DNA from 2 places in the Microbacterium sp. RG1 genome. Region 2 is predicted to be linked to the other one. Evidence: riboswitches for the same ligand, from Rfam matches in the RefSeq annotation. Region 2 holds a riboswitch; the other holds the start of a gene.
What was found. Region 2 has a riboswitch for thiamine pyrophosphate ahead of EHF32_RS16115 (ECF transporter S component). Riboswitches for the same ligand answer to the same signal wherever they lie in the genome.
Positions count from the first base shown of each region.

Region 1: another riboswitch for thiamine pyrophosphate. It lies ahead of thiM (hydroxyethylthiazole kinase); the one in region 2 lies ahead of EHF32_RS16115 (ECF transporter S component).

Region 1 is NZ_CP034121.1:556,299-560,241, reverse strand. Features, by position in the region: gene EHF32_RS02590 (bifunctional hydroxymethylpyrimidine kinase/phosphomethylpyrimidine kinase) at 1-235, opposite strand, end outside; gene thiE (thiamine phosphate synthase) at 232-879, opposite strand; gene thiM (hydroxyethylthiazole kinase) at 876-1,685, opposite strand; TPP riboswitch at 1,677-1,768, opposite strand; partial or broken gene EHF32_RS02575 (ABC transporter ATP-binding protein) at 1,812-2,524, opposite strand; gene EHF32_RS02570 (ABC transporter permease) at 2,521-3,612, opposite strand; gene EHF32_RS02565 (sensor histidine kinase) at 3,763-3,943, shown strand, end outside.
Region 2 is NZ_CP034121.1:2,947,624-2,951,566, forward strand. Features, by position in the region: gene EHF32_RS14420 (D-alanyl-D-alanine carboxypeptidase family protein) at 1-1,451, opposite strand, end outside; TPP riboswitch at 1,489-1,599, shown strand; gene EHF32_RS16115 (ECF transporter S component) at 1,592-2,230, shown strand; gene EHF32_RS14425 (ABC transporter ATP-binding protein) at 2,227-3,690, shown strand; gene EHF32_RS14430 (energy-coupling factor transporter transmembrane component T family protein) at 3,687-3,943, shown strand, end outside.

The DNA.
Region 1 (3,943 bases), 860 kb from region 2:
CATCGATCCGCACATCGTCGGAGACGGCGTCGAGCTGCTCGGCGAGGAACGCGATGGGCGGCACGTGCACCGAACGCACGCCGTGCGTGTTCTGCGCGACGAGGGCGGTGACGACGGCCATGCCGTAACCGCCGTTCGCGGCGATGCTCTTGAGGTCCGCCTGGATACCCGCGCCTCCCGTCGGGTCGGTTCCCGCGATGCTCAGCACCCGCACAACGGCGCGCACGGCACTCATGCCGCATCCCATGCCGCGCGCAGCATACGGACCGCTTCTGCGGGGTCGCTCGCACCGCAGATCGCCGACACCACGGCCGCGCCCGCCGCACCCGCTCGCCGCAGCGGGCCCAGGTCGGTGGCGGTGACACCGCCGATCGCCACGGCGGGCAGCGCGCTCGCCGCGACCAGTCGCGCAAACGACTCGTGGCCCAACGGTGGCGGCGCATCGCGCTTCGTAGCGGTCGCGTGAAGCGCACCGATGCCGACGTAGTCCACGACACCGCTGTCGGATGCGGAAGCCAGCTGCTCCGGCGTGGCGGCGCTGAGGCCGACGATCGCGTCATCGCCCACCAGTGCGCGCACGGCGTCCGGCGGAAGATCGCTCTGTCCCACATGCACTCCCGACACGCGCGCGCCCGCGTGGCGAGCGGCGAGGAAGACGTCCACGCGGTCGTTGACGAGCAGCGCGACGCCGTCGGGCAGCACGACCGACACCCTCGTCACCGTGTCGAGGAAGCGACGTGCGGAGGCGTCCTTCTCGCGCAGTTGCACCGCCGTGACGCCGTTCGCCGCCGCCTGGCGCACCACGTCGACGATGTCGTGGCCCGCCGCCGCGGCGATGCCCGCATCCGTCACGAGGTACAGCGAGAGGTCCGCGTTCACGAGATCACCGCGCGGATGCGAAGCGTGTCGGCGTCGAGGCCGGCGAGCGCGTCGAGGAACGCGACGGCGAAGCCACCCGGGCCGGTGGCACGCTCCGCGGCGAGCTCGGCGGCCACGTTGTAGACGGTGACCGCGGCGATCACCGCCGCGAAGCGATCCTCCTCGACGCCCGCGAACGCCGCCATGACGGCGCCGAGAGCGCATCCGCCACCGGTCACGCGTGTCAGCAACGCGTCGCCGTTGCCGAGCCGCACCTCGCGGGCGCCGTCCGTGACCACGTCCACCGCGCCGGAGACGGCGATGATCGCGCCGGTCGTCTGGGCGATGCGCCGGGCTGCGGCGACCGCATCCTCGACGCCGTCCGTCGCGTCGACTCCGCGGCCTCCGATGCCCGAGCCGTCGAGGGCGATGATCTCGGACGCGTTGCCGCGTACGACGCTCGGCGCCGTCGCGACGAGCTCAGCGGCCAGCGCGGTGCGCACCGGCAGCACACCGATCGCCACGGGGTCGAGCACCCAGGGAGTACCCGCATCCTGGGCGGCCGCCACTGCCTCGCGCATCGCCTCCCGCTGCTCGGCGCCGGGTGTGCCGAGATTCACCAGGACGCCCGAGGCGATGCGGGCGAACGGCCCCGCCTCCTGCGGGATGTCGACCATCGCCGGAGCCGCCCCGAGGGCGAGGAGGACGTTGGCGGTGAAGCCCGTGACCACCGCGTTGGTCAGGCACTGCACGAGCGGGCCGTGCTCCCGCACCGCATCCCAGGTCCGGATGGTGGATTCGATCAGGTTCTCTGGCGCGCGCGTCATGTGCGACATCCCTCCGCTCGTACTGACGAGATCAGGTTCGACGGGTGTGATCTCAGCCCCGCAGGGCACCCCGTGTCGTATGTGTGGGTTCAGGTTAGCGGACGACTCGGGCGGCGAGCGCGTCGATCACACCGCATCGGCGAGGCTCGTCCTCCGACCCTCGATCCGGCCGTCGACGACGGTCACGAGCTCATCCAGCGCCTCGCGGTGTACGAGGTCATGGGTGACGAGGAGGGTGGCGATGTCGCGTTCGTGCGTGAGGTCCGCGATCAGCTGCATGATTTCCGCCCCGCGCTCCTGATCCAGCGCACTGGTCGGCTCATCGACGAGCAGGACTTCCGGCTCGTGCACGAGCCCGCGGGCGATCGCCACGCGCTGCCGCTGTCCCCCGAGAGCTGGTGCGCGCGTTTGTCGGCGTGCTCGAGGAGACCGACGGCTGCGAGGAGCTCGTCGACGCGGGCATCCACCTTCGCTCGCCTGCTCCGACCGGCGCCGCCGAGCCGTGCCATGACCTGCAACTGCTCGCGAGCCGTGAGCGCCGGAAGCAGGTTGGACTGTTGGAAAACGATGCCGATGCGCTCTCGTCGCAGCTGCGTGGCGTCCTTCCTGGAGAGCTGAGCGGCGTCGATGGCCGCCTCGCCGGCTCCGATGAGCACGCCGCCGCGATCGGGGCGGATCAGAGTCGCCGCGACTGCGAGGATGCTCGACTTGCCCGACCCCGAGGGGCCGGTGATGCCGGTGACAGAGCCGTTCTCGCCGTGAAGGGTGACGTCGTCCACGGCGGTGATGCGGTTGTCCCCGTCGGGGAAAGTGAGGGTGATGTTCTGCAGTTCGATCATCGGTTGCTCCCGAGGGCGGTGAGAGGGTCGGCTTTGGTAACGGACCGCAGCGCGAACGCGGCCCCTGCGAGTCCCAGCACCGCCATCACGGCGGCTGGGGCGAGAGTGGTGAGCGGACTGATCACGAAGGGCAGTGCGCGCCCCGCGAGCGTGCCCAGGGCCACGACCGCGGCAAGACCGACACCGATCCCGGAGAGGAGGACGATCGAGGCTTGGCCGAGGGCATCCCTCACGAGCGAGCCGGTCGTCGCGCCGAGGGCTTTGAGCACGGCGATATCGCCAGCACGTTGCATTGTCCAGACCGTGAAGAACGCGCCCACGACGAGTGCGGAGATCCCGAACAGCATCGCGATCATCAACCCGAGCGAACCGATCTCCGAGCGGAAGGCCTCAAGTGCCGTGAGGCTCGCCAGGGGCGTCTCGGCGACGGTACCCGTCTCGGCGCCGATCGCCTGCCAGTCGGCGTTTCCGGTGACGGCGAGCACCGTCGCGGTGCCGTCGCCGCCGACGCGCCTGCTCGCTGTGCTCCACGCATCCGAGGTCAGAGCGATGACCGGTGTGTGGCTGTACCAGAGGTCGCCGCCGATGACGGCGACGGTGAACTCTTGGCCGGTGATCGAGATGGCATCGCCCGCCGCGACGCCGAGTGCTGAGGCGGCTCCCGAAGAGAGCCCCACCTCGTCGTCGCGAACGGGAACGATCTCGAACAGGGGGTTGGAGGCGTCATCCGACGTCTTCTGGGGCAGCCCGAAGAGCGCGACGCCCGTCGGGTCGGCGGCACCGACGACTGAGGCCCGTGACTGAACGATCCCGATCGGAGTCACCGACTCGATGCCGCCGGCCTCGCGCCATGCCGTGACGGTCTCCTCGTCGAGAGAGGAGGTCGCGTAGCTGGGATCGCTGTTGTGGGGCTTTTGCAGCACGAGCCTGTCGCCCGGCAACTCGAGTACGGCGGAGACGTTCTGAGCGGCCAGGCCTCCGGTGAGCCCGGCGAGGAAGCCGACGAGCAACGTGATCAGGGCGACGACCGCCCCGATCAGCAGAAATCGACCACGGGCGAACCGCAGCTCTCTCCAGGCGACGAACACGCTGGTACCTTTCCCGCTCGTGCACTCTGCCCGAGCTCGACTCCACACTCGTTGTCGGAAGGGCTGGCCGGCATCGCCCGAATCGTGGGATTCAGGATCGAACTTTCGGTTGATGGCCGTGCCGTGCCCCGCACCTAGGCTGAGACCGTCATGTCGCCTTCGACGCTCACACCCGTGTTCACGGGCCTTCGTGTGGGCTTGCATGCCCTCATGATCGGGCTCGCGGGCTTCGCGGTCGTCCGCGCGTTCCTCATCTCCGCGGAGACGGGGACGTGGACATCGGTCGCCGCTGTGGCCTTCGTGACTGTGTATCTCTCGGGCGCATGGGCAG
Region 2 (3,943 bases):
GCGTCGCCGAGATCGAACGAGGTCGCCAGCGACGCGGCAGAGCCGTTCCACAGCACCACGTCGGCGTCGGCCGCGGTCACGATCGGAACCGTCGCGCCCCACCTCGTCTCCACCCGTCCGACGGTCGTGCCGGCCGCGACCGAGGGCGTGAGCTGCAGTTCCTGCTCGACCTGGGCGAAGAGGGCGCGCGTCGCCGCATCCCGCGTCTCGACGTCGGGCTGGCCGAGCGTCGCGGCGTAGATGCGGACCGTGGTGTCGCCGATCGTGACGTCTTTGGCGGCGAGGAGATTGTAGGAGTCGAGCGTGCCGGTCTTGAGGCCGACGACGCCGGGATCCGCGAGCAGATTGTTCGTGTTCTCGACGAGACCCGCCCCGGGAAGCTCGACGGAGGGGGTGCGCACGATCTCGGCGATGACGGGGTCGGCGAGCGCGCGCTTGGCGACCTCCAGCAGAGCTGCAGGGGTGGCGGCGTTCTCGGCCTCGATGCCGGCGGGGCCGGCGATCGTGATGCCGGTCAGTCCGTGCGCTGCGAGCCAGTCGTTGGCCGCCCGCGCGTAGACCGCGTTGTTGGGCCAGATGGTGTCGGCGAGGCGGTCCGCATAGTTGTTCGCGGATCCCATGAGCATGCCCTGCAGCATCTGGTACTCCGTCAGCGTGCCGCCCACCGGAACGTCGAGCGCCGATTCGCCGTTGCGGCGGTACGACCAGTACTCGCGTTCGTCGGCAGCGCTGAACGCGAACTCCCGGCCCTGTTCGCCTGCTGCGAGAGGCATCTGGTCGAGCACCACCATCGCGGTCACGACCTTTGTGATGCTGGCGATCGAGCGGGCATCGGGGCTGGAGGCGATCGGGGAACCCACGCCGTCGACGACGACGGCCGCGCTGCCGGCACCCGGCCACGCTCCGACGGCCGCGGCCGACGGGGTGGCCTCGAGGGCCGACGCCTGCACGGTCGGGGCGACGGCGTACAGCGGCCACAGCAGTGTGGTGCCGCAATACGCCGCGACGACCGCGACGATCAGTGCGATCGGAACCAGGACCCCGGGACGCCACGGCGTCCGGCGGGGGGCGCGGGCGAGAAGGTCCGCGGCGACGGGGGTGAACGATGCTGCGCCCGCGGCTTCGAGTTGTGGAGTCGTCCCCGACGCCCGTGCGACCGCGGTCTCGTCGACCCAGTTCAGCGCCGTGGTCACGGGAGGCACGACGACCGGCACGGATGCCGCCGCATCCTGGGCCGGGGAGAAGGAGTGCTCCGTGGCGGCGTCCTCCGGCGTGCCGTTGAAGCTCGCGGCGGCGATCATCGCGGGAGTGGATGCGGCGTCGACCGGCGCGCGCGGCACCTCGATCTCGAGGTCGTGGGGCGGCAGAGGAGCCTCGTCGACGGACGGCTCGGCGTCTCCGCCGCGGCGCAGCGAACGCCGAGTGGGCGGGGTCGGGCCAGTCACGGTCACCCGCCTACGGTAGCGCGAGCAGCGGGTCTATACTCGGCACGTCAACCACGGGAGTCCGGTGAGCCGGGCTGAGAGGAAGCGGATCCACGCTTCGACCGTCGAACCTGATCCGGATCATGCCGGCGCAGGAAGGAGCATCAATGCATACGTCCACGTCCACATCCGCTCGTCCTTCCCTCACCTCCCGGTGGCGGTGGCGGGTCGTCGACATCGTCGTCGCCAGCGTGATCGGCGTCGCGGCCGGCGTCATCTTCTGGGTCTGGGGTCAGGCCTGGACGCCGCTGAGCACGGCGCTCGCGTTCTTGCCGGGGCTCGAGGGTCTGCTCGCCGGAGGATGGCTGTTCGCGGGTGTCCTCACCGGGCTCATCATCCGCAAGCCGGGCGCCGCGCTGTACGGCGAGATCGTCGCGGCGGTCGTCTCGATGGCACTCGGCACGCAGTGGGGCTTCACCACCTTCATCTGGGGAGTGGTGCAGGGGGTGGGAGCCGAACTCGGCTTCGCGCTGTTCGCCTACGCGAACTACCGTCTCTGGGTCGCTCTCGTTTCGGGTGCGCTCACGGGACTGGCCGTGGCGCTGCTCGACACCAACTTCTCCTCCATCGCCGCGTACGACGCGGGCCCCCGCGCGATCTACTTCGTCTCGGCGATCGTCTCGGGCATCCTCATCGCGGGGCTCGTCTCGTGGCTCATCGCCCGCGCGCTCGCTGCCACGGGAGCGCTCGACCGGTTCGCCTCCGGACGGCAGGCGCGCATCGTCGAAGCCGCCGACGCGGCGTGACTCCCGGCGCGCGGGTCATCGCCCGCGGGTGGGGGTGGCGGCACGCGGGCCGCAGACGCTGGGCCGTCGCCGACATCGATCTCACGATCGAGCCCGGCGAGCGGGTGCTGCTGCTGGGCGCGAGCGGCGCGGGCAAGTCGACGCTGCTGCGCGCCTTCGCCGGTGTGCTGGGCGGCGACGAGGACGGCGAGGCGACCGGGGAGCTGAGCGTCGACGGTGCGCACCCCGCATTCGTCCGCGGGGTCGCGGGCATGGTGCTGCAGGATCCCGACGCCCAGGTGATCCTCGCTCGCGTCGGCGACGATGTCGCGTTCGGATGCGAGAACCTCGGCGTGCCGGCCGACGAGATCTGGCCACGAGTCGGTGAAGCGCTGGATGCCGTGGGGCTGCCGGTGCCGCTCGACCACCCCACGTCCGCGCTGTCGGGCGGGCAGAAGCAGCGGCTCGCGCTGGCCGGTGCGCTGGCCATGCGCCCGAAGCTCCTGTTGCTCGACGAGCCGACGGCCAACCTCGATCCCGACGGCGCTCGTCAGGTGCGGGATGCGGTCGCCGCCGTCGCGACTCGCACCGGGGCGACGCTCGTCGTGGTCGAGCACCGCGTCGACCTGTGGGCCGATCTCGTCGAGCGCGTCGTCGTGCTCGCGCCCGACGGCGGGGTGCTGGCGGACGGCTCGCCCGCCGACGTCTTCGCCACGGCGGCCGATGCCCTGACGCAGGCGGGCGTGTGGGTGCCGGGAGTCCCCGTGCGGATCACGCCGCGCCCGCGCGCCGGAGAATCCCCCCCGCTCGTGGTCGGCGCCGGTCTCGCGGTCGGGCGCCGTCGGATCGGCCGCCGCGAGGCGCTCGCCGCCGCATCCGGGATCGACGTGCAGCTGAACGCGGGGCGGGCGCTTGCGATCACGGGAGCCAACGGCGCCGGCAAGTCCACGCTCGCGCTCACCCTCGCCGGGCTGCTGCCGCCGATCGCAGGCGAGGTGCGGGCGGCGGATGCGTTGGCCGCCGGCGTCGGATCCGATCCGTCTCGGTGGCGCGCAGCCCAGCTGCTCACGCGCATCGGCACCGTCTTCCAGGAGCCGGAGCACCAGCTGCTCACCGCTCGCGTGCGCGACGAGCTCGCCGTCGGTCCTCGTGCGCTGGGGCTCTCGGAGGCGGAGGTGGCCGCGCGCGTCGATCCGCTGCTCGAGCGCCTGCGTCTGGGGCGTCTCGCCGAGGTGAACCCCTTCACTCTCTCGGGCGGAGAGAAGCGCCGGTTGACCGTCGCCGCGGTCCTTGCGACTGCGCCGCGGGTCATCCTGCTCGACGAGCCGACCTACGGGCAGGACGCGCGCACCTGGCGAGAGCTCGCGGATCTGATCGACGAGCTTCGCGCCGACGGCACCGCGATCGGCGTCGTCTCGCACGATCCCGCCCTCGTCGCGGCGCTCGCCGACGACGAGCTGCGGCTGGGTCGGGCCTCATGAGCCTGTTCGCGATCGACGCCTCGGCGAGCCCTCTGGGGCGGATCAACCCGGTCACCAAGCTCATCGCGACTCTCGTGGTCTCGGTCACGCTCCTGCTCTCGATCGACCCGGTCTCGGCGGCCGTGACGCTCGCGGCCACTCTCGTGCTGCTGGCGTTCTCGCGGCTGCGGGCGCGCGAGCTGTGGCTGCGCGTGTGGCCGATCGGAGTCGCAGCCCTCATCGGCGGCGCGGCGACGGTGCTGTACGGCCGGCC